3 regions of the Streptomyces sp. NPDC018045 genome follow, and region 2 is predicted to be linked to each of the others. Evidence: riboswitches for the same ligand, from Rfam matches in the RefSeq annotation. Region 2 holds a riboswitch; each other region holds the start of a gene.
The links. Region 2 has a riboswitch for thiamine pyrophosphate ahead of ACH4EB_RS28985 (thiamine ABC transporter substrate binding subunit). Riboswitches for the same ligand answer to the same signal wherever they lie in the genome.
Positions count from the first base shown of each region.

Region 1: it holds a riboswitch for thiamine pyrophosphate, as region 2 does, so the genes downstream of both, thiC (phosphomethylpyrimidine synthase ThiC) here and ACH4EB_RS28985 (thiamine ABC transporter substrate binding subunit) in region 2, are expected to answer to the same signal.
Region 3: it holds a riboswitch for thiamine pyrophosphate, as region 2 does, so the genes downstream of both, thiO (glycine oxidase ThiO) here and ACH4EB_RS28985 (thiamine ABC transporter substrate binding subunit) in region 2, are expected to answer to the same signal.

Region 1 covers NZ_JBIRFL010000003.1:368,970-379,423, forward strand. The annotation lists gene ACH4EB_RS09235 (cupin domain-containing protein) at 18-335, shown strand; gene ACH4EB_RS09240 (DUF5326 family protein) at 701-925, shown strand; gene ACH4EB_RS09245 (IclR family transcriptional regulator) at 1,444-2,214, shown strand; gene ACH4EB_RS09250 (SsgA family sporulation/cell division regulator) at 2,319-2,744, shown strand; gene ACH4EB_RS09255 (YibE/F family protein) at 2,814-4,445, opposite strand; TPP riboswitch at 4,517-4,674, shown strand; gene thiC (phosphomethylpyrimidine synthase ThiC) at 4,668-6,446, shown strand; gene ACH4EB_RS09265 (hypothetical protein) at 6,841-7,749, opposite strand; gene ACH4EB_RS09270 (metallophosphoesterase) at 7,954-9,096, opposite strand; gene ACH4EB_RS09275 (LacI family DNA-binding transcriptional regulator) at 9,808-10,454, opposite strand, start outside.
Region 2 covers NZ_JBIRFL010000018.1:85,770-96,223, forward strand. The annotation lists gene rpsB (30S ribosomal protein S2) at 457-1,386, shown strand; gene tsf (translation elongation factor Ts) at 1,497-2,333, shown strand; gene pyrH (UMP kinase) at 2,510-3,283, shown strand; gene frr (ribosome recycling factor) at 3,459-4,016, shown strand; gene ACH4EB_RS28975 (phosphatidate cytidylyltransferase) at 4,016-5,155, shown strand; gene rlmN (23S rRNA (adenine(2503)-C(2))-methyltransferase RlmN) at 5,281-6,387, shown strand; TPP riboswitch at 6,421-6,555, shown strand; gene ACH4EB_RS28985 (thiamine ABC transporter substrate binding subunit) at 6,634-7,713, shown strand; gene ACH4EB_RS28990 (ABC transporter permease) at 7,770-9,383, shown strand; gene ACH4EB_RS28995 (ABC transporter ATP-binding protein) at 9,384-10,445, shown strand.
Region 3 covers NZ_JBIRFL010000001.1:274,440-284,893, forward strand. The annotation lists gene metF (methylenetetrahydrofolate reductase [NAD(P)H]) at 1-29, opposite strand, end outside; gene thiE (thiamine phosphate synthase) at 318-968, opposite strand; gene ACH4EB_RS01090 (Rv2175c family DNA-binding protein) at 1,124-1,489, opposite strand; gene ACH4EB_RS01095 (NAD(P)/FAD-dependent oxidoreductase) at 1,650-2,930, opposite strand; TPP riboswitch at 3,086-3,201, shown strand; gene thiO (glycine oxidase ThiO) at 3,301-4,614, shown strand; gene thiS (sulfur carrier protein ThiS) at 4,611-4,829, shown strand; gene ACH4EB_RS01110 (thiazole synthase) at 4,840-5,634, shown strand; gene pknB (Stk1 family PASTA domain-containing Ser/Thr kinase) at 5,845-7,833, shown strand; gene ACH4EB_RS01120 (deoxyribonuclease IV) at 7,967-8,857, shown strand; gene ACH4EB_RS01125 (sulfite oxidase-like oxidoreductase) at 8,889-9,521, opposite strand; gene bfr (bacterioferritin) at 9,668-10,147, shown strand; gene ACH4EB_RS01135 (bacterioferritin-associated ferredoxin) at 10,241-10,454, opposite strand, start outside.

The sequences.
Region 1 (10,454 bases), on a different contig from region 2:
CGAGGGGTACCAACGGCATGAAGGCTTTCAGGCTCGACGAACTGGAGGCGGAGCGGGCCGCCAACGACGGCGCGTATCTGCAGTTCCTGCGAGAGCGGAACATGTCGGTCGGGCTCTACGCCCTCGACGCGGGCAGCACCGATCCACAGCTTCCGCACAACCAGGACGAGGTGTACCTGGTCGTCAGCGGACGGGCGGCGATCACCGTCGGCATGGAGACGACCTCGGTGGCGCGCGGCAGCGTGGTGTACGTCCCCGCCGGAGTACCGCACAAGTTCCACCACATCAGCGAGGACCTGCGGGTCATGGTGGTCTTCTCTCCGCCCGAAAGCTGAGGCGCGCCCCCACGGACCCGTAGGGGACGGTTCAGGGGAGGGCCCGGGCCGCGCGGCATCCGTTCCGCCCCGTGCCGTCCTAGCATCGATGGTGCAGGGGGGAACGGAGCATCGGGCCCCGGCCCGGGGCGCCGGGCACGCGGTACGGCCGCGGAACGTTGACCAGGCCAAGGGCCGGGGACCACGTACCGGGGCAGTGGAACGCGGGCCGCGGGCCGAAGGCCACGGAGCCCGGGGACCATGCCCGACATGAACAACCCGCAGGGCCAGCAGGGCCCACAGGACCAGCAGGGCCCGCAAGACCCAGGCACCCCTTAGACAGACGACCGCAAACGCGAAGAAGACGCAGAAAGCAGGGCAGAGCAATGGCCGGCAAGGGGACGTTCGCAGGACTTCCGTGGTGGGTGACGTGGGTCGCGGTGCCCGTCGTCCTCCTGGTGGTGTTCGGCAGCCTGATCGCCAGCGCGGTCGGCTTCCTGATCGGCCTGCTCTTCAAGGTGCTGGTGGCGGCGGCGCTGATCGCCGGTGTCGTCTACCTGGCGCGCAGGATCAAGGGCTCCGCGTCCTCCTCGTCGCGGAGCGACTGGTGACCGAGCGGTACGCCGGGGACCGGGCCTGATCCTGCCGTCGCGCCCGCTCCTCCGGCCCCCTGCCCCGCCAGGGCCACCGGTCCAGGGTCCCGGCCCAGCCCGGTCCGGCTCGCCCTGACCCGCACTGCTTCACCCCGCCCTGACCCGTACCGCTTTGCCCCGCCCCCCCCCGTACCGCAAGGGGGCGGGGCATTCGCCTTTCGTCCCGCGCCGTCCGCCTTCGCCACCGGGACTCCGACCCATCAGGTGCGGCAACTCGGCCGGACCCGGGGCTGGCGGGGGTGTCGTGTCACCGGCCGATCCCCTTGCCACGCCCCCTGTCGCCCCGAGCGGCCAAGCTAGAGTGCGGTGCGCAGGCGTCTTCCGGATGATGACGTTCCGGAAAATACCGAGTGAGGCAGGACCGGGCCGGGCGCGTCGACGATGGAGTCCCCTGGGAGACGCGGGCGTAGCGGGAGCGGCTCCCGCCGTCGGGGCCGAGCTGTCCCGGTGACCCGATCAGGGGGTTGGCGTTGGCAATGGTGAACGGTGAATCCGTCTCGCACCCTACGTTGATCGGCTCGGTGCAGCGGGCGCTGCGCCTGTTGGAGGCAGTGGGCGCGCACCCCGCCGGCGCGCCCGCCAAGCAACTGGCCAGGGAGGCGGGATTGCCGCTTCCGACGACGTACCACCTGTTGCGGACCCTGACGCACGAGGGTTACCTGCGGCGCGAGAACGGCGTGTTCGTCTACGGCGAGGCCGCCGGCTCCATCGGGAGGGCGGGCGCCGAGCGGCGTAGGCGTACCGAGATCGGCGACGCGCTGGCCGTCGTGGGCAAACGGATCGGCGCGGCCGTCTACTTCGCCGTCTACCGCGCGGGCGAGGTGGAGGTGGTGGCCGCCACCGAGGGTCCGCAATGTCCGCCGGTGGAGGAGTGGGTGGACTTCCGTACCACCGCGCACGCACACGCGATCGGGCAGTGCCTGCTCGCGCAACTCGACGAGCAGGCCAGGAAGGACCACTTGGCCCGGCACCCGGTGCGGTCGCTCACGCCCCACACGGTGCGGAGCGAGGACGATCTGCTGCACCGCCTGGACGCGGTGCGCCGCGCCCAAGTCGCCTATGAGCAACAGGAATATGCCTTGGGCACAGTATGCTCGGCGATTCCGATCCAGGTGGGTTCGGCGGCGGCGACCGTGGCGATTTCTCTTCCCGCGAGCGACACCGAGCGCCTACACTGCGTTACCGATCGACTACGCAGAATGGTGGAGGCGACGTTAACTACCCTCGCTTTCTCTATCAGTATCTGAAAAATCACTCCTTGTGATCCGCTGGCACGTGACAGACGATGGCGTCAATGGAGCCAAGAGGGACGATTCCTGGCCATCTCCGACCAAGTCCGGGGCAGAGGTTGATGACCGACACAGTTCAGGCAGAAGTGATCATGAGCTTCCTCGTGTCCGAGGAACTCGCCTTCCGTATCCCGGTGGAGCTGTACTTCGACCGCGCGGACCCCTATGCGGTCAGCTTCACCTTCGACCTTCCCGGCGATGTGCCCGTGACCTGGGCGTTCAGCCGGGAACTGCTGCTGGACGGACTGAGCAAGCCGTCCGGTGAGGGCGACGTACGCATCGAGCCGTCCTCCTCCGAGCACCTCAGCGATGTCTTCATCAGCCTTCAGGTGGCCGACGAACGGGCGCTGTTCCGTGCCGGCGCCGCGCCGCTGGTGGCCTTCCTCGACCGTACGGACCGACTCGTCCCGATCGGGGAGGAAGAGGTGTGCGACACGCTCGACTCGACATTGGACCGGATTCTTTCGGAGGCGCAGAAGGCGGGGTGACCGGCGCCGGCTCCGGCCGGCCCCGCCGGATGGTCGCCGGGCCGGACGCGCCCGAGCCGACCGGCCGGTTCAGCGCTTGCGGCGCCGTCTGCCACCGCCGGCGCTCCGCCCGGCACGCCGTCCCGCGTGCCCTGCGCGTCCTGCGCTCCGCCCCGTATCCCGGTCATCGCCCCGGCCTGTGCCGTGGTCCGTGCGCAGGCCGCCGCCCGTGCCCCGGTCAGCCGAGACGACCAGCGCGGCCAGCAGAGTGGTCAGCGGTACGGACGCGACCAGGCCGATGCTGCCCACCAGCGTCCGTACGACCTCCTCGGCGACCACCTCGCTGGTGGCGACTGTCGCGACGCTGCTCTGTGCGATCGAGAACAGCAACAGCAACGGCAGTGCCGCGCCCGCGTAGGCGAGCACCAGTGTGTTGACGACCGACGCGATGTGATCGCGGCCGATGCGCATCGCCGCGGTGTAGAGCTTGCGCCAGCCTGCCGACGGGTCGGCCTCCTTCAGTTCCCAGACCGCGGCGGTCTGGGTGACGGTCACATCGTCGAGCACGCCCAGCGAACCGATGATGATGCCCGCGAGCAGCAGCCCGCGGATCTCGATGTCGGGGTACAGACCGTGCACCAGTCCGGTCTGGTCGTCGGTGTTGCCGGTCAGCAGCGCCCATCCGATGAAGACGGAGCCGAGCAGGCCGATCAGCAGCAGTGAGACGAGCGTGCCCAGGACGGCGACGGACGTACGCGCCGTGAGGCCGTGGCACATGTAGAGGGCGACCAGCATGATCGCGCTGCCCCCGACGATGGCGACCACCAGGGGATTCGACCCTTGGAGGATGGCGGGGAGGATGAACAGCGTCAGGACCAGGAAGCTCACGACCAGCGCGACCAGCGCGAGGACGCCGCGCAGCCGCCCGACCACGACGACCGCCGCTGCGAAGATGGCGGCGAGTACCCACATCGGGAAGGTCCGGTCCACATCGGTGACCGAATACTGCAAATCCTTGGGCGCTTTGGGCGCGTACGCGACCACGACTCCCTGCCCGGCCTTGTAGTGCCGCGTGGCGTCGGGCGTCACGATCGACTCGAACCGCCGGCCCGTGTCCTTGCCCGTGGTCACCTCGATGACCGCCCGCTCGCAGTGCGTGGGCTGCCGGGGGCCCGCGGGGGAGGACGGTTGCTGCTGCGACGGTTGCTGTTGCTGCTGGGCATGGACGTCCGCGCAGTTCACCTCCTCCACCTTCACCACCTTCGCCTTCTCGGTCGGCTGGTCGAAGCCGACGCCGGTCGGCTTGTGGTCGGGAGCGCCGCCCGGCCACAGCACGACCAGACCGGCCAGGACCGCGGCGGCGAAGGGGATGAGCACCGCGGCGATGACCTTCCGCAGGTGACGGGAGACGGGGGCGGCGGGGCCGTGCCCGTGGCTGTGGCCGTGGCCGTGCCCGGCCCCGTGTCCGGATCCGGCCCCGTGGCCGGTCTCCGGTGTGGCTTGGCCGGGATCGCGCCCGTGATTGTGCCCGTGACCGCGTCCTTGGTCGTGCCCCTGGTCGCGTGGCGCGCGCGCGTGCCGCTGACGGCCGTCATCAGGCACGACGCGTCGGGAGTCGGCATCAGGGCCGGGCGCGGACCCGGGCTGCGGCCCGTACCCGTACCCGTGCGGCGGACCGGAAGCGTCGTGGTGCGCGGAGTGCGAAGGCTCGTTGCTGGTCACCGCACGATCATCGCAAGAACTGGCAGGGCCCCCTGTTCACCGCGCCACACCGGCCGCTACCGTGGTGGCACCTTTGCAATCGCGGGAGCTCGGAGCACCGGGCTGAGAGGGCGCTGACCCCCGTACGGAACGTCCGGCAGAAGCCGGACCGCCGGCACGGACATCGCTGCGTCGACCGCCGAACCTGTTACCGGGTAATGCCGGCGTAGGGAGTGGGTCTTCATGACTCTGCAGGATGCACGCACGCCCGAAAACGGCCGGGGCTCCGCCAAGGAGATCGGCTGGCACAAGGGCTACCTCGCCGGATCGCGCCCCGACCTCCGGGTCCCGGTCCGTCGTGTGCACCTCACCAACGGCAAGGACGTGACGCTCTACGACACGTCAGGGCCGTACACCGACCCCACCATCGAAACGGACGTCCGCCGCGGCCTGGCACCGCTGCGGGAGAACTGGATCATCAGCCGCGGGGACACCGAGGAGTACGCGGGCCGCCCGCCGCGGCCCGAGGACGACGGCCTCAAGCACACCTCGCCGCGCGGCGGCCTGAAGAACCTCGACGCGGTCTTCCCGGGCCGGCCCCGGCAGCCCCGCCGGGGCCGGGGCGGCGCCGCGGTCACCCAGCTCGCGTACGCGCGGCGCGGCGAGGTCACGACGGAGATGGAGTACGTCGCGCTCCGCGAGAACGTCTCACCCGAGTTCGTACGGGACGAGATCGCGGCCGGCCGGGCCGTACTGCCCGCCAACGTCAACCACCCGGAGATCGAGCCGATGATCATCGGCAAGAACTTCCTGGTGAAGGTCAACGCGAACATCGGAAACTCCGCCGTCACCTCCTCCATCGAGGAGGAGGTGGAGAAGATGACCTGGGCGACCCGCTGGGGCGCCGACACGGTCATGGACCTGTCCACCGGCCGCAACATCCACACCACCCGCGAATGGGTACTGCGCAACTCCCCCGTCCCCATCGGCACCGTCCCCCTCTACCAGGCACTGGAGAAGGTGGACGGCAAGGCCGAGGAACTGTCCTGGGAGATCTACAAGGACACGGTCATCGAGCAGGCCGAACAGGGCGTCGACTACATGACCGTGCACGCGGGAGTCCTGCTGCGGTACGTCCCCCTGACGGCCCGCCGCAAGACCGGCATCGTCTCGCGCGGCGGCTCCATCATGGCGGCGTGGTGCCTGGCCCACCACAAGGAGTCGTTCCTCTACACCCACTTCGAGGAACTCTGCGAGATCCTCGCCTCCTATGACGTCACGTACTCCCTCGGCGACGGGCTGCGCCCCGGCTCCATCGCGGACGCCAACGACGAGGCGCAGTTCGCGGAGCTGCGGACGCTCGGGGAGCTGAACTCGATCGCCAAGCGGCACGGCGTACAGACGATGATCGAAGGCCCGGGGCACGTCCCGATGCACAAGATCAAGGAGAACATCGACCTTCAGCAGGAGATCTGCGAAGAGGCCCCGTTCTACACGCTCGGCCCGCTGACCACGGACATCGCGCCCGCGTACGACCACATCACCTCCGGGATCGGCGCGGCGATGATCGCGTGGTGGGGCACCGCGATGCTCTGCTACGTCACGCCCAAGGAGCACCTGGGCCTGCCGGACCGGGACGACGTGAAGACCGGTGTCATCACGTACAAGATCGCGGCCCATGCGGCGGACCTGGCCAAGGGGCACCCGGGCGCCCAGGAGTGGGACGACGCGCTGTCCGACGCGCGCTTCGAGTTCCGGTGGGAGGACCAGTTCAACCTGGCCCTCGACCCGGACACGGCGCGCGCCTTCCACGACGCGACGCTGCCGGCGGAGCCGGCGAAGACGGCGCACTTCTGCTCCATGTGCGGCCCGAAGTTCTGCTCCATGAAGATCTCCCAGGACATCCGCCGCGAACACGGCGGCGACCTGGCGCTCGACGCGGAGGCGGAAGCCGGCATGGCCGAGAAGTCGAAGGAGTTCGCGGCGGCGGGGAATCGGGTGTATTTGCCGATCGCGGAGTGAGGGTTTCTGAGACGGACGGGCCCGAAGCCGTCAGGAAACTCTCGTCGCTCGGCACATGATCCAGGAGCGCCTCACGGGTGGTCGTGTAACCCGGTTCCCGGCAGACATCGGCTGCGGGGAACCAGGGCTCCCCGTGGGGGAGAGCGATCCTCCGTACGCGCGCTCCTGTCGCCGCCGTACACGAAGTCACTCACGTCCATGGCGTCCTGCTGGGTCTCGTGACCCGTCGTTGGTCGTATTCGCTCATCGCGAATCACCTCCACGCCGAACGTAAGTCCCCGGCCACTCCAACCCCCGCCCGGTGAACCGCATTTCACTCCACCGGGGCGGAGTGCCCTCGCACGCGCACCGCGGGGGCCCGGCTTCGGGCCCCCGCGGTCATGGAACGTCGGCGCTATTCAGGATGGTGGTCCGGGCCGCCGTAGTCGGGGCTGGTGAAGTCCGGGCTGGTGAAGCGGGGTCGGGGAGCGGCGGGCGGGCCGCCGTCCGGGCTGGTGAAGTCGGGCCGTGAGTAGCCCAGGGACGGGATACGACTGCCACCGTCGACGCCGCGGCGCGGTACGTACCGGGCCGTGCCGTGGCCGTTGACGCCGGCCGGGTCGGTCAGGGCCTCGCGCAGGAACGGCAGTATGCCGCGCTCCAGGAGCGCCTGCCGCCAGGCGTCCCGGGCGAGGTCCACTTCCCGGGCCCGGCCGCCGCGCCCGTCACCGGTGCGTGGGGCGCGGAGCGAGGTGGACCCGTTGCGCCAGGCCGCGTGGACCAGGCTCGCCATGGCGATGAGGGCCCCCGCGGCGGTGATCGCCGCGAAGATCCAGCCGACGCTGATCATCGGCTGGGCGGCGGCCGGGTCGGTGCCGACCGTCCGCAGGATGTATCCGATGACCAGGAACAGGACGGCGGCGATCCCCGCCAGTACCGGGGCCAGTACCGCGAGCATCGCGCCCAGCCCGGCACCGGCCGGTTCCGCGACCTCGCTCACGGTCGTGGCGAGGTCGATCCCCGGGCCGCCCGCGGACGCGCTTTTCTCCTCACGGCCTTCCACACCGCCCGCGTCCGGTGCGGGTGCGGGAGTGCGCAGCTCCTCGCGAAGCCGTACATAGTGTCGGTATTCGGCCGTCGCGCATACGGCGATGGCGGACGTGGCGCTGAGCGCCATGGTGCGCAACTGCTCGGTGTTGAGGTGCTTTCCCGCCGCGGAGGTCATTTCCGGTCGGTATTCCGCGGTGCGCAGCGCCTCGTCGAGGAGCCGCGCGAAGTCCGCGCGGTCCTCGTTCAGCAGGTGCGGAGCGCTGTTCATGTGCATCCCCCGATGCTCCGTAGGGCCGTACAGGCCGGCGTGGGCCGGGCAGTGGGCGGAAACGGAGGAGAGCCTGCTACGGATAGACCGATGGTAGAGCGCCTCCGGCACGGGGTGACAGGGTGTTTGCGGAAATAGGGACCGCTCCTGTCCAGCTCGGACCCCGCTGCGCCACTTCCCTACCTGCCGCTACCCCTGCCCGGATAACGCTCAGCCACTCAGGGGAAGTTGAACGACCAGTAGCTTTCCGGCCATGGTGATCCCGCCGTCCATGGCGATCGCCAGCCCGTCGGCGTAGACGTGCGGACCGTCGACGGCGATGCCCTCACCTTCGTCGTCCTCGCCGCCGACCTCGCCGAGGAGGTACGGGATGGGGCTGTGGCCGTGCACGACGCGCCGGCCGCCGTAGGTGTCGAGGAGTTCGCGTACGGCCAGCGGGCCCGCTTCCTCGTCGCGGAAGGCGAACCGCTTGGTGAACTTGCGGAACAGGTCCCAGACCTCGTCGGCGTCGCTGCGCGTGAGGACGTCGTGGACGGTGTCGTTGACGTCCTCGATGGAGTCGCCGTACTCCAGATAGGCGGTCGTGTCGGAGTGCACGAGCAGGTGCCCGTCCTCCTCCATCACGGCGTCCAGCCGGGCCATCCACTGGAGGTGGTGGTCCTGGAGGCGGTCCATGTCGGTCTTCTGGCCGCCGTTGAGGAGCCAGGCGGCCTGGAAGGACGCGGTACCGGCGCCGGACTGGACCGGGGTGTCGCCGAACCGCTTGGCGCCGAGCAGCAGCAGTTCGTGGTTGCCCATGAGGGCCTTGCAGTAGCCGCCGGCCGCCGCGGCCTCGGCGGACAACTGCATGACGAGGTCGATGACGCCGATGCCGTCCGGGCCGCGGTCGGTGAAGTCGCCGAGGAACCACAGCCGGGCGTTGCCGGCGGCCCACTGGCCATCGGCGTCGATGAGCCCCTCGGCGGCGAGCGCCTCGCGCAGCTCGTCGTAGTAGCCGTGCACGTCGCCGACGACGTACAGCGGGCCGCCGCCCTCCTGCTGCTCGGAGGCGGACGCGGCCGACTCGGGCACCGCCGTCAGGTCGACGGTCGGGCGGTCGATGAGGGTGTCCGTACGGGTGACGGGCGGGAGGTCCGTACGGCCGGCGGCGTGGCCGGTGCCGTCGGCCCGGGCACCGGCGCCGATGACCGGGAGGGAGCGCTCGGTGGGCGTGTACTCGGGCGGCATGCCGTGCGGGGCGGCGGGCGCGCCCACGGAGGCCGGCGGCGCCGGCGGCTGCGGGGGAACCGCGGGTGCCGGGGGCACCGGCGGCTGTGCCGGAGCCGGAGGTTGTGCCGGCATGGTCCGCACCATGGGTCCCACACTGGCCCCCTGAGTCATCGACCCCTCCACCATCGCGCCGCCGTGCACCTCGCGGACCTTGCCTGGTCGACGGCGGTCCGTGGTGTCGTGCGCCCATCATAGGAATGCCGCTCGCGGGTTGTGACGCACCCGGGGGTGGTCAATCGTTCGGCGCCCGGTCTTCGCTGCCGTTTTCTCCGGGATCCACCCGATTTTATCCCGGGCGACGGGGCACCGGGCGGGCGGCACGGCGACGGCAGGACGACGGTACGACGTGATGAAGTCGCCCGAGTGGCGCTTTCGGCGTGGCGTCGGCCGACCGCGAGCCGGTGACGGGGCGGGCTCCGGCCGAGGCGGAGGGCGGGGCGGTGCACCGGTGCGTCGGGCGAGCACCGCGGTATGTCGCACGGGCCCCGCGGTATGCCGCACGGGTGCCACAAGTCGCCCGGGCGCCGCGACAGGTCGTACGGGGCCGCCGTACGTCGCACGGGTACCACACTCGTACGGACACCGCGACAGGTCGTACGGGCACCGTGACAGGCTCTACGGGCCCGCCGCGCGCCGCACGGTCGCCGGCACACCGCCGCACAGCCCCCACCGTGCACACAACACCTCGCGTGCCCCACACAAACCTCCGGCCGTGTGGACGCGGAAGGCACGTCCACACGGCCGCTCGAACGTGTGACGGTCGGACCCGGAGGGCCCGCGCGGTGACCGGCGGCCTCAGGCCCCGGACGGTCCCCGGGGCGGACTGACGGTCGTCCGTGTGGACCTGCGCTGGGAGGAGGTCCGCACGATCAGATCCGTCGGTATCACCTGCTCGACCGGACGCCCGCTGTCCAGCCCTTCGATGGCGTCGATCAGGAGCTGAACCACGGCGGTGCCGATCCGGCGGGGCTTGAGCGAGAGGGTGGTGATCGGCGGCTCGGTCGTGGCGTAGACCGTGGACTCGCTGCAGCAGACCAGCAGCAGGTCCTCGGGGACGCGCAGCCCGTAGCGTCTGGCGGCCGCGAGCAGGTCGGTGCCGTTCGGGTCGAACAGGCCGTACACCGCGTCCGGACGGTCCGGACGGGCCAGCAGCCGGTCGGCGGCCACCGCGCCCGCGCACGGGTCGTGGGCGGGGTAGGACTCGTACACCGGGTCCTGGCCGACCCGCTCGCACCAGCGCAGGTACGCGGTGGTGGACAGGCGGGTGTAGGTGTCGGTGGTGGTGCCGGTGAGCAGGCCGATGCGGCGGGCGCCGGCGTCGGCGAGGTGGTCGAGAAGGCCGAGGACGGCCGCCTCGTGGTCGTTGTCGACCCAGCCCATCACGGGGAGGGTGCCGCCGGGCCGGCCGTCGGAGACGACGGGGATGCCGTGCCGTACGAGCT
Region 2 (10,454 bases):
GCCAGGCGCCTGGGAGCGCCGACCAGAGCGCTCACAACCTCCACGCTTGATCCCGGGCAGCCCCGGGCCCTGAAGAGTTCCGGAGGTCCAGAGGTCCGCAGGACACAAGGCTGCGAGATGCCTCGCAGACCCCCGCACGCCCCGGAAATCCTCGGCGACTCCGCTCCCTCCTCGCCGGCCCTCACCCCTCCGGCCTCACCCCCACCACCTGGCCGAAAGGAGCGTGTCGCCCGCCCCTTCGGCGGTCCCGTACACTTCTTGTGGCGATCCGGGTCACCGGGTCGACTTCGCACGCCCCGCCACCAGCGCAACAGTCCCCCTTAGGGCAGCACGGTGGCCGCGCCCCTCGGTCCTCGGAAGGCCCCGCAAGGCTCCTTCCCCGGCAGAGCGCGCCGGGGCGTCAGGCACCGCGGCCGCCCGGCCGCAGTGGAACCGAGTAACACGAGGAGTACGGCCATGGCCGTCGTCACGATGCGGGAGCTGCTGGAGAGCGGCGTCCACTTCGGGCACCAGACCCGCCGCTGGAACCCGAAGATGAAGCGCTTCATCTTCACGGAGCGCAACGGCATCTACATCATCGACCTGCTCCAGTCGCTGTCGTACATCGACCGCGCCTACGAGTTCGTCAAGGAGACCGTCGCCCACGGCGGCTCGGTCATGTTCGTCGGCACCAAGAAGCAGGCCCAGGAGGCCATTGCCGAGCAGGCGACCCGCGTGGGCATGCCCTACGTGAACCAGCGCTGGCTCGGCGGCATGCTGACCAACTTCTCGACCGTCTACAAGCGCCTGCAGCGCCTGAAGGAGCTCGAGCAGATCGACTTCGAGGATGTGGCCGCCTCCGGCCTCACCAAGAAGGAGCTCCTGGTCCTCTCGCGGGAGAAGGCCAAGCTGGAGAAGACCCTCGGCGGTATCCGCGAGATGCAGAAGGTGCCCAGCGCCGTCTGGATCGTGGACACCAAGAAGGAGCACATCGCCGTCGGCGAGGCGCGCAAGCTCAACATCCCGGTCGTGGCGATCCTCGACACGAACTGCGACCCGGACGAGGTCGACTACAAGATCCCGGGTAACGACGACGCGATCCGCTCCGTCACCCTGCTCACCCGCGTGATCGCCGACGCCGTCGCCGAGGGCCTCATCGCCCGCTCCGGCGTCGCCACCGGCGACCAGAAGCCGGGCGAGAAGGCCGGCGAGCCGCTCGCCGAGTGGGAGCGCGACCTGCTCGAGGGCGACAAGAAGGCCGACTCCGACGACGCCGCCAAGGCCGAGGACAAGCCCGCCGAGGCTCCCGCTGCCGAGGCTCCCGCTGCCGAGGCCCCCGCCGCTGAGGCTCCCGTTGCCGAGGCGCCCGCCGCCGAGGCCGAGAAGCCGGCTGCCGAGCAGGGCTGACGCCGCACGACCGGTTGACGACGGCGGGGGGAGCGCGCGACGAGCGCCGCCCCCGCCGTCCACCCGTAGATCTTTCGACTGTCGAGATTTCGAGAAGAGATACACAGACCATGGCGAACTACACCGCCGCGGACGTCAAGAAGCTCCGTGAGCTCACCGGCGCCGGCATGATGGACTGCAAGAAGGCCCTGGACGAGGCCGAGGGCAGCGTCGACAAGGCCGTGGAGATCCTCCGCGTCAAGGGCCAGAAGGGCGTCGCCAAGCGCGAGAGCCGTTCGGCCGAGAACGGTGCCGTCGTCTCCCTCATCTCCGAGGACAAGACCTCCGGCGTTCTGCTCGAGCTGAAGTGCGAGACGGACTTCGTCGCCAAGGGCGAGAAGTTCCTGGCCGTCGCCAACGCGCTGGCCGCGCACGTCGCCGCCACCTCCCCGGCCGACCTGGAGGCGCTGCTCGCCTCCGAGATCGAGGCCGGCAAGACCGTCCAGGCGTACGTCGACGAGGCCAACGCCACGCTGGGCGAGAAGATCGTTCTGGACCGCTTCGCGCAGTTCTCCGGTGGCTACGTGGCCGCCTACATGCACCGCACCATGCCCGACCTCCCGCCGCAGGTCGGCGTCCTGGTCGAGCTGGACAAGGAGAACGCCGAGACCGCCAAGGACGTCGCGCAGCACATCGCCGCGTTCGCGCCGAAGTACCTCACCCGTGAGGACGTCCCGGCCGACGTCGTCGAGAACGAGCGTCGCGTCGCCGAGGCCACCTCGCGCGAGGAGGGCAAGCCCGAGGCCGCCCTCCCGAAGATCGTCGAGGGTCGCGTCAACGGCTTCTTCAAGGAGAACACGCTGCTCGCGCAGCCCTTCGCGAAGGACAACAAGAAGTCCGTCGAGAAGGTCCTGGAAGAGGCCGGTGTCTCGCTGAAGCGCTTCGCGCGCATCCGCGTCGGCGCCTGAGCCCAGCCGTGAGCCTTGTCGCCAAGGCCAGCGAATGACCTACGGCCCCGCTAGGGTCGTACGCAGTCGGCCGCGTACCGGCCGGCCGCAGATGTGACGAGGAGGCCATTGCCGTACAGGGATCTGACCCAGACCCCCGGCAATGGCCTTCTTCGTATGTGCACGAGGAGAGCGTGATGAATCAGGGTGCCGACGGCGCGGACACAGCCCACAAAGCCGACAGTGACGGGAAGGGACGCTTCCTGCTGAAGCTGTCGGGCGAAGCGTTCGCCGGCGGCGGCGGACTGGGTGTCGACCCCGATGTCGTGCACGCCATCGCCCGCGAGATCGCAGCCGTGGTCCGCGACGGCTACGAGATCGCCATCGTGATCGGTGGCGGCAACTTCTTCCGCGGCGCCGAACTGCAGCAGCGCGGCATGGACCGCGCCCGCTCGGACTACATGGGCATGCTCGGTACGGTCATGAACTGCCTGGCCCTCCAGGACTTCCTGGAGAAGGAGGGCATCGACTGCCGGGTGCAGACCGCCATCACCATGGGGCAGGTCGCGGAGCCGTACATTCCGCTGCGCGCCGTCCGCCACATGGAGAAGGGCCGCGTGGTCATCTTCGGTGCGGGCATGGGCATGCCGTACTTCTCCACCGACACCACCGCGGCCCAGCGCGCCCTCGAGGTCGGCGCCGAGGCCATGCTGATGGGCAAGAACGGGGTGGACGGGGTCTACGACGCCGACCCCAAGAAGTTCCCGGACGCGGTGAAGTTCGACGCCCTGGAGTACGGCGAGGTCATCACCCGCGATCTCAAGGTCGCCGACGCCACCGCCATCACGCTCTGCCGTGACAACAAGCTTCCGATCCTCGTCTTCGAGCTGCTCGCCGAGGGCAACATCGCGCGCGCGGTGAAGGGTGAGAAGATCGGCACGCTCGTCAGCGATCAGGGCACCCGGGCCTGACGGCACCAACTGCCGAATTGCCGTACGGGCGGGGCTCCGTACGGGCGGCAACCCCGGGCCGGGGGAAGACCTCGGCACGGGGATGGACAATGGCCTGCCGGTCGGACACCGTGCAGGAGAAGACGCGCGGCAGGGGCGAGGCTCTGCTTCTTACCGAAAAGACCAGGAGCAAGTGGTGATCGAAGAGATCCTCCTCGAGGCCGAGGAGAAGATGGAGAAGGCCGTCGTGGTCGCCAAGGAGGACTTCGCCGCGATTCGCACCGGACGTGCGCACCCGGCGATGTTCAACAAGATCGTGGCGGACTACTACGGCGCCATGACGCCGATCAACCAACTGGCGTCGTTCTCGGTGCCCGAACCGCGGATGGCCGTGGTGACCCCGTTCGACAAGAGCGCGCTGCGCAACATCGAGCAGGCGATCCGGGACTCCGACCTGGGCGTCAACCCGAGCAACGACGGCCACATCATTCGCGTGAACTTCCCGGAGCTCACCGAGGAGCGCCGCCGGGAGTTCATCAAGGTCGCCAAGAACAAGGCCGAGGACTCGAAGATCTCGATCCGCAGCATCCGGCGCAAGGCCAAGGAGACCCTCGACAAGCTCGTCAAGGACAAGGAGTCCGGCGAGGACGAGGTGCGCCGTGCGGAGAAGGAGCTCGACGACACCACCGCGAAGTACGTCGCGCAGGTGGACGAGCTCCTCAAGCACAAGGAATCCGAGCTCCTCGAGGTCTGATGAACGAGTCATCCTGGGGGGCCCCGCCTGGCGTCGGCCAAGCCGGTCAATGGGGACCACCCGACCAGGGGCCCGCCGGTTCGGCGGGTCCCGTGCACGACTGGGGCGCGGCGGCGCAGACTCGCCCCATGCCCATCGTGCCCGACGCAGGCGGACACCAGGACGACGACCGGAGCTCTCTGGACGACGTCCGGGACCACCGGGACGACAGGGGGGCCGCTCGGCTGAGCGGCCCCTCGTTCCGCGACGAACAGCCGCAGGAGCCCATGCCCACCTCTTTGCCGGGGCCCGACAGCTCACAGCAACCCCACAAGCCGCAGAAGAAGAGCGCGGGACGTAATCTCCGGGCCGCCATAGGGGTCGGCGTCGGCCTCGGCGCGGTCATCCTCTTCTCGCTCTTCGTCTACAAGCCGCTGTTCGTGGGCGTGATAGTCATCGCGGTGGTCGTGGGCCTGTGGGAGCTGACCTCGCGGCTGGCGGAGCGCAAGGACGTCAAGGTCCCCTTGGTCCCGCTGGCGCTCGGCGGTACGGCGATGGTGGTCGCCGGCTACGTGCGCGGCGCCGAGGGCGCGTGGGTGGCGATGGCGCTCACCGCGCTCGCCGCCCTCGTATGGCGCATGACGGAGGCTCCCGACAACTACCTTAGGGACGTCACGGCAGGCGTCTTCGCGGCGTTCTACGTGCCGTTCCTGGCGACGTTCGTGGCGATGATGCTCGCCGCCGACGACGGACCGCAGCGCGTCCTGACGTTCCTGCTGCTGACCGTCGTCAGCGACACGGGCGCGTACGCGGTGGGCTGGCGCTTCGGCAAGCACAAGCTCGCCCCGCGCATCAGCCCCGGCAAGACCCGCGAGGGGCTGTTGGGCGCGGTGCTGTTCGCCATGGTCGCGGGCGCGCTGTGCATGGAGCTGATCATCAAGGACGGCGTCTGGTGGCAGGGCCTGCTCCTGGGTATCGCCGTGGCGGCCAGCGCGACGCTCGGTGACCTCGGCGAGTCCATGATCAAGCGGGATCTCGGCATCAAGGACATGGGCACGCTGCTGCCCGGCCACGGCGGCATCATGGACCGCCTGGACTCCCTGCTGCCGACCGCCCCGATCGTCTGGCTGCTGTACGTGATCTTCGTCGGCTCCGGCTGACCAGCGGTTTTCCGGACGTACGTAGGGCCCGCCACTCCGCGTGGCGGGCCCTACGTACGTCCCGGGAGCGCCCGCGGATCGCGTCGGCGATCGTCACTTCGTACGTCTGCGACACTGGATGAACCATGCCTAAGCCCGGAGAACTCACTTTCGTCGCGCCGCGCGGAGCCAAGAAGCCCCCGCGGCACCTTGCCGATCTCACCCCCGCCGAGCGGCGCGAAGCCGTGGCCGCGGCCGGTGAGAAGCCGTTCCGCGCCAAGCAGCTCTCGCAGCACTACTTCGCGCGGTACGCGCACGACCCGGCGGAGTGGACCGACATCCCGGCCGCGGCGCGGGAGAAGCTGGCGTCGGAGCTGCTGCCCGAGCTGATGAGTGTGGTGCGGCACATCTCCTGTGACGACGACACCACCCGCAAGACGCTGTGGAAGCTCCACGACGGCACCCTCGTGGAGTCCGTGCTGATGCGCTACCCGGACCGGGTCACGATGTGCATCTCGTCGCAGGCCGGGTGCGGCATGAACTGCCCGTTCTGCGCGACGGGGCAGGCCGGCCTGGACCGGAACCTCTCCACCGCAGAGATCGTTCACCAGATCATCGACGGCATGCGGGCGCTGCGCGACGGTGAGGTACCGGGTGGGCCGGCCCGGTTGTCCAACATCGTCTTCATGGGCATGGGCGAGCCGCTGGCGAACTACAAGCGGGTCGTGGGCGCGATCCGGCGGCTGACCGACCCCGAGCCGGACGGGGTGGGCCTGTCGCAGCGTGGCATCACGGTGTCCACGGTCGGTCTCGTCCCGGCGATGCTGCGCTTCGCGGACGAGGGCCTGAAGTGCCGGCTCGCGGTGTCGCTACACGCGCCCGACGACGAGCTGCGTGACACCCTCGTCCCGGTCAACACGCGCTGGAAGGTGCGTGAGGTGCTGGACGCGGCCTGGGAGTACGCGGAGAAGTCCGGCCGGCGGATCTCGATCGAGTACGCCTTGATCCGGGACATCAACGACCAGGCGTGGCGTGGTGACCTCCTGGGCCGTCTGCTCAAGGGCAAGCGCGTCCACGTGAACCTGATCCCGCTGAACCCGACGCCCGGCTCGAAGTGGACCGCGTCGCGTCCCGAGGACGAGAAGGCGTTCGTCGAGGCCATCGCCGCGCACGGGGTGCCGGTGACCGTCCGCGACACGCGCGGGCAGGAGATCGACGGCGCCTGCGGGCAGCTCGCCGCCTCGGAGCGCTGAGGGCCCGCTGGTACTGTGTGATCGAACAAATGCACATTCCGACAGGGGAGCGCCACAGCGCTGAGAGTGCGGCAGTGTCACGGACCGAGCGTCACGGACACCGAGGTGCCGCAGACCCTTGAACCTCGCCCGGGTCATTCCGGGTAGGAAGTTCGGTCGTCACTCATGCTGTTGCGCCCCATCCGGACTGCTCCGTGCAGCGCCGGGTGGGGCCGCGTCTCTTCCTGGCCAGCCAGGAGGAATCCAGTGAGCACCACCAGAAGGATCGCCGTCACGGCGCTGGCCGTCGCGGCCGGCATGACGGCGCTCGCCGCATGCGGCTCGGGCGGCAGCGGCGGCGGCAAGGACCCGAAGACCGTCACGCTCGTCAGCCACGACTCCTTCAACGTCTCCAAGTCCGTGCTGGCGAAGTTCACCCAGCAGACCGGTTACAAGGTCGACGTCCTCAAGGGCGGGGACGCGGGCAAGGCCGTCAACCAGGCGATCCTCTCGAAGAGCAACCCCCAGGGCGACGTCTTCTTCGGCATCGACAACACGCTCCTGTCGCGCGGCCTGAAGGAGGGGCTCTTCAGCCCGTACCAGACCAAGGGGCTGGCGAGCGTCCCCGAGGAACTGCAGCTCGACAAGGCGGAACACCGGGTGACGCCGGTCGACTACGGCGACACCTGCGTCAACTACGACCGGGCCTACTTCGCGGAGCACAAGATCGCACCGCCGCGGACCTTCGACGACCTGCTCAAGCCCGAGTACAAGGGGCTGCTGGTCACCGAGAACTCCGCCACGTCGTCGCCGGGGCTCGCCTTCCAGCTCGGCACCATCGCCAAGTACGGCGAGTCCGGCTGGCAGGACTACTGGAAGAAGCTCAAGAACAACGGCGTGGAGGTCGTCGACGGCTGGGAGCAGGCCTACAACGAGCGGTTCTCGGGTTCGGCGGCCGGTCAGGGCAAGGGCGACAAGCCCCTGGTGGTCTCCTACGCGTCCAGCCCGCCCGTGGAGGTGCTCGGCAAGAAGCCCGCGCCCGAGGAGGCCCCGACCGGAGTCGCGACCGGCACCTGCTTCCGGCAGATCGAGTTCGCGGGCCTGCTCAAGGGCGCCAAGAACGAGAAGGGCGGCCAGGCGCTGCTGGACTTCCTGCTGAGCAAGGAGTTTCAGGAGGACGTACCGCTCCAGATGTTCGTCAACCCGGCGCGTAGGGACGCGAAGCTGCCGGAGCTGTTCACCAAGTACGGCGAGAAGATCGACAAGCCGGAGACGGTGGCTCCGGAGGACATCACCGAGCACCGCGAACAGTGGATCAAGCAGTGGTCCTCGCTCGTCCTGAAGTAGCCGGCGCCGAGAAGCGGGCACGCCGCGCACGGGGCACGGCCACGCGGCTCGCCCTGATGGCCCTGCCGCTCGCCTTCTTCGCACTGTTCTTCGCCTACCCGGTCGCCGCGATCGTCGGGCGCGGGCTGAAGGACGGCGGGCAGTGGCGGCTGGGCCGGGCCGGGGAGGTGCTCTCCGACCCGGATGTTCTGCATGTCCTGTGGTTCACCGTCTGGCAGGCGGCGGCCTCGACCGGGCTCACGCTGCTGATCGCGCTCCCCGGCGCGTATGTCTTCGCGCGCTTCGAATTCCCCGGAAAGCAACTGCTGCGGTCCGTGGTCGCGGTGCCGTTCGTGCTGCCGACGGTGGTGGTGGGCTCGGCGTTCCTGGCGTTGGTCGGGCGTGGCGGGGTGCTGGACGACCTGTGGGGCGTACGGCTGGACACCTCGGTGTGGGCGATCCTGCTGGCGCATGTGTTCTTCAACTACGCCGTGGTCGTACGGACCGTCGCCGGCCTCTGGGGGCAGCTCGACCCGCGGCAGGAGGAAGCGGCCCGGGTGCTCGGGGCGTCCCGCTGGGGCGCCTGGCGGCGGGTGACGCTGCCCGCCCTGGCGCCGGCCGTCGCGGCCGCCGCGTTGATGGTCTTCCTCTTCACCTTCACCTCCTTCGGGGTGGTGCAGATTCTGGGCGGCCCGACGTTCTCCACGCTGGAGGTGGAGATCTACCGGCAGACCGCCGATTTCCTGGACCTCCCCACGGCCGCCGTCCTCACCATGCTGCAGTTCGCCGCCGTACTGGCCCTGCTGGCCCTGCACGCCTGGACCGTACGGCGCCGGGAGGCCACCCTCACGCTCGTCGACCCGGCGCAGACCGTGCGGCGGCCTCGCGGCGCCGGCCAGTGGGCACTGCTGTGGGGGACGCTCGCCGTGATCACGCTGCTGCTGGTGGTTCCGCTGGTGGTGCTGATCGAGCGCTCCTTCGCCGGGCCGGACGGCTACGGACTGGTCTTCTACCGGGCGCTGCGGTCCGCCGCCTCGATGGACAGCACCTTCGCCGTCGCCCCGCTGAACGCCCTGGGGAACTCGCTCGCCTACGGCGCCGCCGCCACCCTGATCGCCCTGGTGGTGGGCGGGCTGGCGGCCGCCGCGCTGACGAGGCGGGGCGGCAGGCTGGTGCGGGGGTTCGACGCGTTGCTGATGCTGCCCCTCGGGGTTTCGGCCGTGACCGTCGGCTTCGGTTTTCTGATCACTCTCGATGAGCCGCCGCTCGATCTGCGGTCGTCGTGGTGGCTGGTGCCACTGGCCCAGGCGCTGGTCGGTGTCCCCTTCGTCGTACGCACCATGCTGCCCGTGCTGCGCGCCGTGGACGAGCGGTTGCGCGAGGCGGCGGCGGTGCTGGGGGCCTCGCCGTGGCGGGTGTGGCGCGAGGTCGACCTGCCGCTGGTGCGGCGGGCCCTGCTGGTCGCCGCGGGATTCGCCTTCGCCGTGTCGCTGGGCGAGTTCGGCGCGACGGTCTTCATCGCACGGCCGGACCACCCGACGCTGCCGGTGGCCGTCGCGCGGCTGCTGGGACGCGCCGGAGAACTCAACTACGGGCAGGCGATGGCGCTGTCCACGATCTTGATGGTGGTGTGCGCGGGCGCGCTGCTGGCGCTGGAGCGCATCCGTACCGATCAGGCCGGAGAATTCTAGATGGCGGAACACGCTGACACAGCGACGGACCAGGCGCTGCTGCGGCTGGAGGACGTCACCGTCCGCTTCCGCGACGGGCAGCCGCCCGCGCTGGACGCGGTGCGTCTGGACGTCGCCGAGCAGGAGATCGTCTGCGTTCTGGGGCCCAGCGGCAGCGGGAAGTCCACCCTCCTCCGGGTCGTCGCGGGGCTGCGGCCCGCCGACGCGGGACGCGTGTTCCTGGAGGGCCGGGACCAGTCGGGCGTACCGACGCACCGGCGCGGTGTCGGGCTGATGTTCCAGGACCACCAGCTCTTCCCGCAGCGCGACGTGGGCGGCAACGTGGCCTTCGGCCTGCGCATGCGCGGTGCCTCCCGCCCCGAGCAGGAGCGCACGGTGGCCGGCCTTCTGGACCTCGTCGGCCTTCCGGGCGCGCAGCGGCGCGCCGTCGCGGCGCTGTCCGGCGGCGAGCAGCAGCGGGTCGCGCTGGCCCGGGCACTCGCGCCGCAGCCCCGGCTGCTGATGCTGGACGAACCGCTCGGCCAGCTCGACCGCGGTCTGCGGGAACGCCTGGTCGTAGAACTGCGGCGGGTGTTCGGCGAGCTGGGCACGACGGTGCTGGCGGTGACCCACGACCAGGGGGAGGCGTTCGCCCTGGCCGACCGGGTGGTGGTCATGCAGGAGGGGCGGATCGCGCAGAGCGGCACGCCGCTGGAGGTCTGGCAGCGTCCCGCCACCGAGTTCGTCGCCCGCTTCCTCGGCTTCGACAACGTGGTGGAGGCGACCGTACGGGGCGGGTCCGCCGACACCGCGTGGGGCAAGCTGCCCGTGCCGGAGGGCACGGCGGACGGTCCGTGCCGACTGCTCGTCCGCCCGGCCGGGGTACGGATCACGACCGCGACGGAAGGGCTTCCGTGCACGGTCGTGGCCCGCACCTTCCGCGGCACCCACGTCACGCTCCTCCTCCAGCCTGCGGGCGGCCCGCAGGTGGAGGCCGCTTGCGCGCTGCGCGACGCCCCGGAGGACGGGGAGCGGGTGGGCGTCCGCTTCGCGGCGGAAGACATCGTGGTGCTGGACCGCTGACGGGCGGCG
Region 3 (10,454 bases), on a different contig from region 2:
GTCCTGGTGGAAGCTGTGCCTAGGGCCATACGTGCAGATTATCCACCGGCTCCCCGCACACCAACCGGCTCCGGGGAAATGCCCGGATAGCCGCGTTCCGGTCCACGCCTCGGACACCGGCCGGCCACCTCGCGTCCAGACGACCTGCGCCGACACGGTCCGGACGGCTCGGGGCGGTACGGCTCGGGCGGCCTGCGCCGGTACGGACCGGACGGCCCTCGTCGATACGGACCGGACGGCTAGCGCGAAGCCGCGCTCCGGCCACCGTGCGGCCGGAGCCACCCCGCGGGCCTGCCCGGAGCCGCCGCGCGCCCCGCTCACACGCCGTGCGCGCGCACCCGCTTCGCCAGGCCGGCGGCCGCGGCGCCCGGGTCCTCGGCCTCGGTGATCGCCCGGACGACGACCACCCGGCGGGCGCCCGCCGCCAGCACCTGGTCCAGGTTGGACGCGTCGATGCCGCCGATCGCGAACCAGGGGCGCTCCGGCCGGCGCGCGGCCGCGTACCGCACCAGGCCGAGGCCGGGGGCGTGCCGACCGGGCTTGGTGGGGGTGGGCCAGCAGGGGCCGGTGCAGAAATAGTCCACGCCGGGCTCGGCCAGCGCGGCGTCCACCTCCGCCTCGGCGTGGGTGGACCGGCCGATCAGCACCTCCGCGCCGAGGACGGCGCGGGCGGCGGGCACCGGCAGGTCGCCCTGGCCCAGGTGCAGTACGTCCGATCCGATGGCGTGGGCGACGTCGGCGCGGTCGTTGACCGCCAGCAGTTTGCCGTGCCGGCGGCAGGCGTCCGCGAAGACTTCCAGGTGGGACAGTTCCTCGGCGGCTTCCATGCCCTTGTCGCGAAGCTGCACGATGTCCACGCCCGACGCGAGCACCGCGTCCAGGAACTGCGCGAGGTCGCCCTGGCGCCTGCGGGCGTCCGTGCACAGGTAGAGCCGGGCGTCGGACAGGGCGTGGCGTGCGGTGGTCATCGGGCGGGTCCCCCCGGGTCTGCGGCGTGCGGGCCGGGCCTTCCGGCCCGCACGCCATGGGTGCGAAGACGGCCGCGGCCGCGGGTGCGGACGCGACGGCGCCGCGGCCGCGGCCGTGTCCGTGCACGGAACGCCCGCAGCCGGGCCGGACGAGCCTAGACGGCGAGCGCCTGGGCCCGGCGCTTCACCTCCGTACCGCGGTTCTCCCGCAGGGCCTGGGCGGGGGTGCCGGGCAGGGTGTCGTCGGCGGTGAAGAGCCACTCCAGCATTTCCTCGTCGGCGAAGCCGTCGTCCCGCAGGAGCGTGAGCGTCCCGACGAGGCCCTTGACGACCTTGCCGTCCTTGATGAAGTCGGCCGGCACGTGCAGGGCGCGGTTCTCGCCGCGGCGCACCGCGATGAGCTGGCCCTCCTTCACCAGCTGCCGCACACGCGTCACCTCGACGCCGATCATCTCTGCGATGTCGGGCAGGGTGAGCCAGGCGGGAACGAGTCCATCGATCTTTGCGTCAATCTCGGTCACGGGACAAGCCTGCCACCTCGCACTGACAGCCGGTAGCGGGGCATCCCCATCGGCGCAGCCCACGGCACCCGAACGCACCGCCGTCCGCCCCGTCGCACCGGCCCCGGCCGCCGGTCGGCGGACCCGGGCCCCGGCCGTCCCCGTCACCGCCGGTCCGCCCTCAGAGCGCCGCCGACTTCAGCGGCACGGACGCGTCCGCCGCCATCCGCCGGTCCAGCGCCGTGCCCCGCTCGATGAGCCGGCGCCCCTGGGCCAGGTCGCGGGGCCGGCCGACCGCCAGCAGCGCGACGAGTACGCCCTCGCGCAGCCAGATCACCGACCAGGCCGCGCTCTCCGGGTCACCGCGCCAGATCGTCTCGTCGGCGCCGGCGTGGTGCCCGGCGTACTGCACGAAGCGGCCGAACTGCTCGGACCAGAAGTACGGGACCGGGTCGTAGACCGGCCCCTCCGCCGCGCCGCGGACGATGGTCGCGGCGACCGTGCGCGGCCCGTGCAGGGCGTTGTCCCAGTGGTGGACCAGCAGGCGGCTGCCGTAGCGGGCGGACGGGAAGGAGACGCAGTCGCCGACCGCGTACACGTCGGGCAGCGTGGTGCGCAGCCGCTCGTCGGCCAGGACGGAGCGGTCCTCGGGCGACAGCTCGACGCCGGAGCCGGCCAGCCAGGAGGTCGCGGGGCGGGCGCCGATGCCGACGACGACCGCGTCGGCGGTGAGCGTCGCGCCGTCGGCGAGCGTCACCGCGCCCTCGGTGACGGCGGCGACCCGGGCGCCGGTGCGCAGCCGGGCGCCGCTGTCCTCGTACCAGGCCGCCATGGGGGCGGCGACCTCGGCGGGCAGCGCCCCGGCCAGCGGCCGGTCGGCGGCCTCGACGACCGTCACCCGGCAGCCCGCCTCACGCGCCGCGGTGGTGAACTCCGCGCCGATCCAGCCCGCGCCGACGACCACCACCTCGCGCTGCCCGGCCAGTACGGGCCGCAGCCGCTCGGCGTCGTCGAGGGTGCGCAGGACGTGTACGTCCGGCAGTCCGTCGCAGCCGGGCAGGGTGACCGGCTCGGCGCCGGTGGCGATCACCAGGTGGTCGTACGGGAGCGGCCCGGCGTCCGTCTCCAGCACCCGCGAGGCGCCCGCGAGCCCGGTGGCGCGCCGCCCGAGGAGCAGGTCGATGCCGAGCGCCTCGAAGTCCACGTCGAAGGTGGCCCCGTCGGCCTTGCCGAGCAGCACGGCCTTGGACAGCGGCGGGCGGTCGTACGGCCGGTGCGGCTCGTCGCCGAGCACCGTGATCGCGCCGCGCCAGCCCTGCTCGCGCAGGGCGACGGCGGTCTGCACACCGGCCAGGCCGGCGCCGACGATGACGGCGCTGCGGGCACGTTCGGCCGCGCGCTCGGCGGGTCCCCGGTCCGGGCGCGTGCGGTCAGGGTCCTGGGACTGGGTCTGCTCGCTCACCCGATCACTGTAGGACGGCGTGTCGCGCGACCATCAGCACCGCGCGACGAGATCTATGACACAACGTCACGGCCCGTCACCCGTCGGCACCGGCCCCGCGCCGCGCACCGGGCGCTCCCTTACGGCGCCTCGGCGGCCCGTACTAGGGTTGCCGGTGAACGCACACGCGGGAGCCCGGACGCGACCGGGCTGAGAGGGAGGCTGACGCGGCCTCCGACCGTACGAACCTGATCCGGGTCATGCCGGCGAAGGGAGGGGCTGGACGCCCATGCATCCACCTGCACACGAACCCGTACGGCCGACGGTACCGACGTCCTCGCGGCCGCCCGCGCAGGCGCCGGGTGCGGCCGGGTCCGACCGGACCCCGGACGTGCTCGTCATCGGCGGCGGCATCATCGGCCTGGTCACCGCCTGGCGGGCGGCCCAGCGTGGGCTGCGTACCGCCGTCGCCGACCCGGACCCCGGCGGCGGCGCCGCCCAGGTGGCGGCCGGGATGCTGGCCGCCGTCACCGAGCTGCACCACGGCGAGCAGACGCTGCTCGGCCTCAACCTCGCCTCCGCCCGCCGCTATCCGGAGTTCGCCGCCGAGCTGACGGAGGCGAGCGGCCTGGACCTCGGCTACCGCCGGTGCGGCACCCTGGCCGTCGCGCTGGACGCCGACGACCGCGCCCACCTGCGCGAGCTGCACGCCCTCCAGCGCCGCAGCGGCCTGGAGTCCGAGTGGCTGACCGGGCGCGAGTGCCGGCGTCTGGAGCCGATGCTCGCGCCGGGCGTGCGCGGCGGGCTGCGGGTGGACGGGGACCACCAGGTCGACCCGCGCCGGCTGGCCGCCGCGCTGCTCGCCGCCTGCGAGCGGGCCGGCGTCGCCTTCCACCGCGCGGCCGCCGGGCGGCTGACCGTCGAGCGGGGCCGTGCCACCGGTGCCGAGCTGGCCGATGGCGTCCGGATCGCGGCCGGGCAGGTCGTGCTGGCCGCGGGCAGTCGCAGCGGGCGGCTGGCGGGCGTCCCCGGGGACGTGCTGCCGCCGGTGCGCCCGGTCAAGGGCCAGGTGCTGCGGCTGCGGATGCCGGACGGCCGGCCCGGCGGCGTACCGTTTCTGTCCCGCACCGTACGGGCCGTGGTGCGCGGCGGCCCGCTCTATCTCGTGCCGCGCGAGAACGGCGAGCTGGTCGTCGGCGCCACCAGCGAGGAGCTGGGCTGGGACACCACGATCACCGCGGGCGGGGTGTACGAACTGCTGCGGGACGCCCACGAACTGATCCCCGGCATCACCGAACTGCCCCTGGTGGAGACCCGCGCCGGACTGCGCCCCGGCTCGCCCGACAACGCGCCGCTGCTGGGCCCGACCTCGCTGCCCGGCCTGCTGGTGGCGACCGGTCACTTCCGCAACGGGGTGCTGCTGACGCCCGTCACGGGCGACGTGATGGCGGCGGCACTGACCGGCGGCCCGCTGCCGGAGGAGGCGCGGGCGTTCGCCCCGGGCCGCTTCGCACCGAAGCCCTCCGACCGCTCGGCGTCGTCCGACCGCTCGACGCCATCCGATCCCGCAGCGCCGCCCGGCCCCTCGGCGCCGCCCGGCCGCTCGGCGTCAACCGGCCCCTCGGCGCCGTCCGGCGCCGCCCCGGCAACCGGCGCCCGGCAGGCCCCCGCGCCTTCCCCCGCCCCTCAGGAGCAGCCCGTATGACCGTCACCGCGCCCATCACCGTCTCCGTGAACGGCGAGCCCCGGGAGTTCCCCGGCGGGCTCACCCTGGACCGGCTCGTCGCCGGTCTGACCACGGCGCCCGGCGGCGTGGCCGCCGCCGTCAACGAGGCCGTGGTGCCGCGCGGCCAGTGGCCCGCCACCGCGCTCGGCGACGGCGACCGCGTCGAGGTCCTCACCGCAGTCCAGGGAGGCTGATCCGTACGTCATGGCCGACGATCTCCTCACCCTCGCCGGCACCGCCTTCGGCTCCCGTCTGATCATGGGCACGGGCGGGGCGCCCAGCCTCGACGTCCTGGAGCGGGCGCTGCTCGCCTCCGGTACGGAGCTGACGACGGTCGCCATGCGCCGCCTGGACCCGACCGTGCAGGGCTCGGTGCTGTCCGTACTGGAGCGGCACGGCATCCGCGTGCTGCCGAACACCGCCGGCTGCTTCACCGCGGGCGAGGCCGTCCTCACCGCCCGGCTGGCCCGCGAGGCACTGGGCACCGACTGGGTCAAGCTGGAGGTGGTCGCCGACGAGCGCACCCTGCTGCCCGATCCGGTCGAGCTGCTGGACGCCGCCGAGACGCTGGTGGACGACGGCTTCACCGTCCTGCCGTACACCAACGACGACCCGGTGCTGGCCCGGAAGCTGGAGGACGTGGGCTGCGCCGCGATCATGCCGCTGGGCTCCCCCATCGGCTCCGGGCTGGGCATCCGCAACCCGCACAACTTCCAGCTCATCACCGAGCGGGCCGGGGTCCCGGTGATCCTGGACGCGGGCGCGGGCACCGCCTCCGACGCCGCCCTGGCCATGGAGCTGGGCTGCGCCGCGGTGATGCTGGCGTCGGCGGTGACCCGTGCGCAGGAGCCCGTCCTGATGGCGGAGGCGATGCGGCACGCGGTCGAGGGCGGCCGGCTGGCGTTCCGGGCGGGGCGGATCCCGCGCCGCCACCACGCTCAGGCCTCCTCGCCCACGGAGGGCGTCGCCGCGCTGGACCCGGAGCGCCCCGCTTTCTGAGGCACGGGCCCGCCTTCCGAGGCGCGGGGCCCCGCCTTCCGAGGCACGGCGGGTGGCGCCCGGGACGGCCGCCGCCCGCCCCGCGAAACGGGCATCCCGCCCATCCCGGCTCGGCCGGTGGCCTGCCCCTGTCACTGTTCGGATGCAATGGCCCCGGGTTCACGGGCAGGGCGTCCGGCACCGCCGTGGCGGCTCGTAGACTCGTCTGCCGTGGATACGACCCTTCAGGACCCCCTGGTCGGGCACCTGCTCGACGGCCGCTACCAGGTGCAGGCGCGCGTCGCCGCCGGCGGCATGGCCACGGTCTACCGGGCCATGGACACCCGGCTGGACCGGGTGCTCGCCCTGAAGGTGATGCACCCCGCGCTGGCGGCCGACGCCGCGTTCGTCGACCGTTTCATCCGCGAGGCCAAGTCCGCCGCGCGGCTCGACCACCCCAATGTGGTGGGCGTCTACGACCAGGGTGCCGACGGCACGTACGTGTACCTGGCGATGGAGTACGTCGCCGGGTGCACGCTGCGCGACGTCCTGCGGGAGCGCGGCGCCCTCCAGCCGCGGGCCGCGCTGGACATCGTGGAGCCGATCCTGGCCGCGCTGGGCGCCGCCCACCGGGCCGGGCTGGTGCACCGCGACATGAAGCCGGAGAACGTCCTGATCGGCGACGACGGCCGGGTCAAGGTCGCCGACTTCGGCCTCGTGCGGACGGTGGACACCCACACCACCGCCTCGACCGGCTCGGTCCTGGGCACGGTCTCCTACCTGGCGCCCGAACAGATCGAGGACGGTACGGCCGGCCCGCCCGCGGACGTCTACGCGTGCGGTGTCGTGCTGTTCGAGATGCTGACCGGCGGCAAGCCGCACACCGGCGGCAGCGCGGCCCAGGTGCTCTACCAGCACCTGCACGAGGACGTGCCGGCCCCTTCCGCGTACGCGCCCGAGCTGGCGCCGCAGCTCGACGACCTGGTCGCCGCGGCCACCGCGCGCCGCCCCGAGCTGCGCCCGCAGGACGCGGTGACGCTGCTCGCACAGACCCGCGCGGTACGGGCCGAGCTGTCCGACGCGCAGTTGGACGCGGTGCCGCCGCAGGCCCACGAGGCGCCGGAGGACGGCTCGCGGACGGGCTCCGAGGACCGTACGAGCGTGCTGCCGCGGGTCGCCGGGCAGCCGCCGCTGCCCCCGGAGGAGCCGCTGAACCGGACCAGCAGACTGGAGGCCCCGGCACCGGACCCGGCGTCGGCGGACGGGCGGACCACCCGGCTGCGCCCGGCGGCCGCCGTCCCCCGGTCCGGGGCGTGGGCCGGGCTGCTGGGGGCCCGGCGCAGGACGGCCTCGGTGATCGCCGCCGTGCTGCTCACGCTGGTGGTGGGCGCGGGCGTCTGGTACATCAACTCCGGACAGTTCACCACCGTCCCGGCCGTGCTGGACATGACGCAGGCGAAGGCGGAGCAGACGCTGCGCGCGGAAGGCCTGGACGTGAAGGTCAGGCGGGCCTTCAGCCCCAACGTGGAGCGCGGCCACGTCATGGCCACGGACCCGGAGAACGGCGAGCGCATCCGCGGTACGGGCACGGTCACCGTCACCCTGTCCAAGGGCCCCGAGATCGTCCAGGTGCCCGACCTGGCGGGCACCCCGGTCGCCGACGCCAAGCGCAAGCTGCGCGACCTGGGGCTGACCGTCGGCACGGTGCACAAGGAATTCTCCGACGAGGTCGCCAAGGGGTCGGTGATCGGCACCGACCCGGCGGCGGGCAGCAAACGCCGGCCGGAGACCGCCGTCGCGCTCACGGTCAGCCGTGGTGCCGAGGTCGGCGTACCGGACGTGACCGGCCGGGACCGGGCGGACGCGGAGGCGACGCTGCGCGGCGCGGGCTTCGAGGTGAAGATCGCGGACGGTACGGTGCACTCCCCGCACGACAAGGGCACGGTCGCCCGGCAGTCGCCGGGACAGGGCGGCAAGCTGGGCCGGGGGGACACCGTGACGCTCACCCTCTCCGAGGGCCCCGAGATGGTGACCGTGCCGGACGTGACGGGCAAGAGCGCCGACGACGCGAAGCGGGCGCTGTCCGACGCGGGCTTCGAGGCCGAGGTCAAGAAGCCGTTCCTGTTCCCGAAGGACAAGGTCGAGAGCCAGTCGGTCGCGGGCGGCGAGCAGGCGGCGAAGGGCAGCAAGATCACGATCCGGCTGGCGAGCGTGCTGTGAGCCGGGGGCGCCCGCCCGGGGTCCGGGCGGGCCGCGCGCCACGGACGCGCCCGGCACGGGCTCCCGGCCGCTGTGAGCAAGGACGCCCGCCCGCGCTTCGGAACGGACGCTCCGCACCTGGCACCCTTGACGGGTGAGCATCTCCCCTTCCCCGCAGGACGCCCGTGCGCGCAACCCGGTCGGCGGCCATGTGCCGGTGGCCGGCGGCCTGGCCAAGGTCGGTATCCCGTACGCCCGTGACATCGGCGGCGAGGCCGTGCAGGTCTTCGTCGCCAACCCGCGTGGCTGGGCGACGCCGCCCGGCACCCCGCAGCAGGACGAGGCGTTCCGGGAGGCGTGCGAGCGGGAGTCCCTCCCGGCGTACGTGCACGCCCCGTACCTGATCAACTTCGGCTCGCACACCGCGGAGACCGTCGAGAAGTCCGTGGTCTCGCTGCGCCACTCGCTGCTGCGCGGCCGGGCGATCGGCGCGCGGGGCGTGGTGGTGCACACCGGCTCGGCGACCGGCGGGCGGCCCCGCGCCGAGGCCCTGGCGCAGGTACGCGAGCGGGTGCGCCCGCTGCTGGAGGAGCTGACGCACGACGACGACCCGTGGCTGCTGCTGGAGCCCACGGCGGGGCAGGGCGCCTCGCTGTGCGCGCTGGCTCAGGACCTGGGCCCGTACTTCGACGCGCTGGACCGGCATCCGAAGCTGGGTGTCTGCCTGGACACCTGCCACGCCTTCGCCGCCGGACACGACATGGCGGCGCCCGGCGGGATGAAGGCGCTGCTGGACGAGCTGGTCGACGTCACGGGCGAGGGGCGGCTGAAACTGATCCACGCCAACGACTCCAAGGATGTCGTCGGCGCCCACAAGGACCGCCACGAGAACATCGGCGCGGGGCACATCGGCGCCGACCCGTTCGGTGAACTGTTCCGTCACCCGGCCACGCTGGGCGTACCGCTGGTGATCGAGACGCCGGGCGGCAAAGAGGGGCACGCGGTGGACGTGGCCCGCCTGAAGGGGCTGCGCGACCCGGCCTGAGCCGGGAGGGCCGGCCGGTGGCCCGGCGCTGTCACGGCTCCGGGCCGTCGCCCGGTTCCTCCTGGTAGGAGTAGCGCTGCTCGCGCCACGGGTCGCCGAGGTTGTGGTAGCCGCGCTCTTCCCAGAAGCCGCGGCGGTCCGCCGTCATGTACTCGATGCCGCGCACCCATTTGGGGCCTTTCCAGGCGTACAGGTGCGGGACGATCAGCCGGACCGGGAAGCCGTGCTCGGCGGTGAGCAGTTCGCCGGAGCGGTGGGTGGCGAACAGGGATTTGGCGTCGGCGAAGTCGTCCAGCCCGAGGTTCGAACTGAACCCGTATTCGGCCCACACCATCACATGGGTGACGTCCGGGGCCGGCGGCGCGAGATCGAGGATCGTACGGGTGGAGACCCCGCCCCATTCGGCGCCGAGCATGCTGAATTTCGTGACGCAGTGCATGTCGGCCACAACGGTCGTATAGGGCAGCGCGGAGAATTCCTCGTGCGTCCAGCAGTGTTTGCCGCCGTCCGCGGTGGCGCCGAAAGCGCGGAACTCCCAGCGTTCGGGCCGGAACTTCGGCACCGGGCCGTAATGCGTGACCGGCCATCCCCGTTGCAGTCGCTGCCCCGGAGGCAGCAGAGGATGCTCCGCTTCGCGGCTTTCGGGCTGACCCATGCTCTCCATGGTGTCAGACCGTCCGGGGTGCCGGTGACCAGGGCGACAGCGATTCGGGCAACTCGTACTAAGCGTGCACTTACTGGACGCCCAGCTCGCGACGGTGCAAGGATGCGCGGCACCTGCCAGTACTCGCGTGGAAGGAGCCCGCTGCCATGCAGGGCGACCCCGAGGTCATCGAATTCCTCAACGAGCAGCTTACCGCCGAGCTGACCGCCATCAACCAGTACTTCCTGCACGCGAAAATGCAGGAGAACTTCGGCTGGACCAAGCTGGCCAAGTACACCCGGCACGAGTCGTTCGACGAGATGAAGCACGCGGAGATCCTCACCGACCGCATCCTCTTCCTCGACGGCCTGCCCAACTACCAGCGGCTCTTCCACGTCCGGGTGGGCCAGACCGTCACCGAGATGTTCCACGCGGACCGGCAGATCGAGGTGGAGGCGATCGACCGCCTCAAGCGGGGCATCGAGCTGATGCGGACCAAGGGGGACATCACCTCGGCCAACATCTTCGAGAGCATCCTGGCCGACGAGGAGCACCACATCGACTATCTGGACACGCAGCTCGAACTGATCGAGAAGCTCGGTGAGCCGCTGTACCTCGCCCAGGTGATCGAGCAGCCGGAGAGCTGAGGCGGTCCGCTCAAGCGAACCGTTCCTTCAGCGGGCCCGTACGGGTCGACGCCCCGGGCCGCACCCGATCGGCGCGCCACTCCCGGGGTCGCTTCAGGCTGCTTCCGGCAGGGCCCCGGGGGCCGTGTCCGGCGCTGCGGGAGGCGTGATGTCGTACGGGCCGCGCGACCCGGTGGCCGTCTCACCGGACGGCCCGGCGCCGAGCGGTTCGGGGGCGCCCTGGTCGATCAGCTCGCGCCGGGGGCACGCGCCCCGGCCGAGCAGCGCCTGGATGCGCCGGACGCAGCCACCGCAGTCGGTGCCGGCC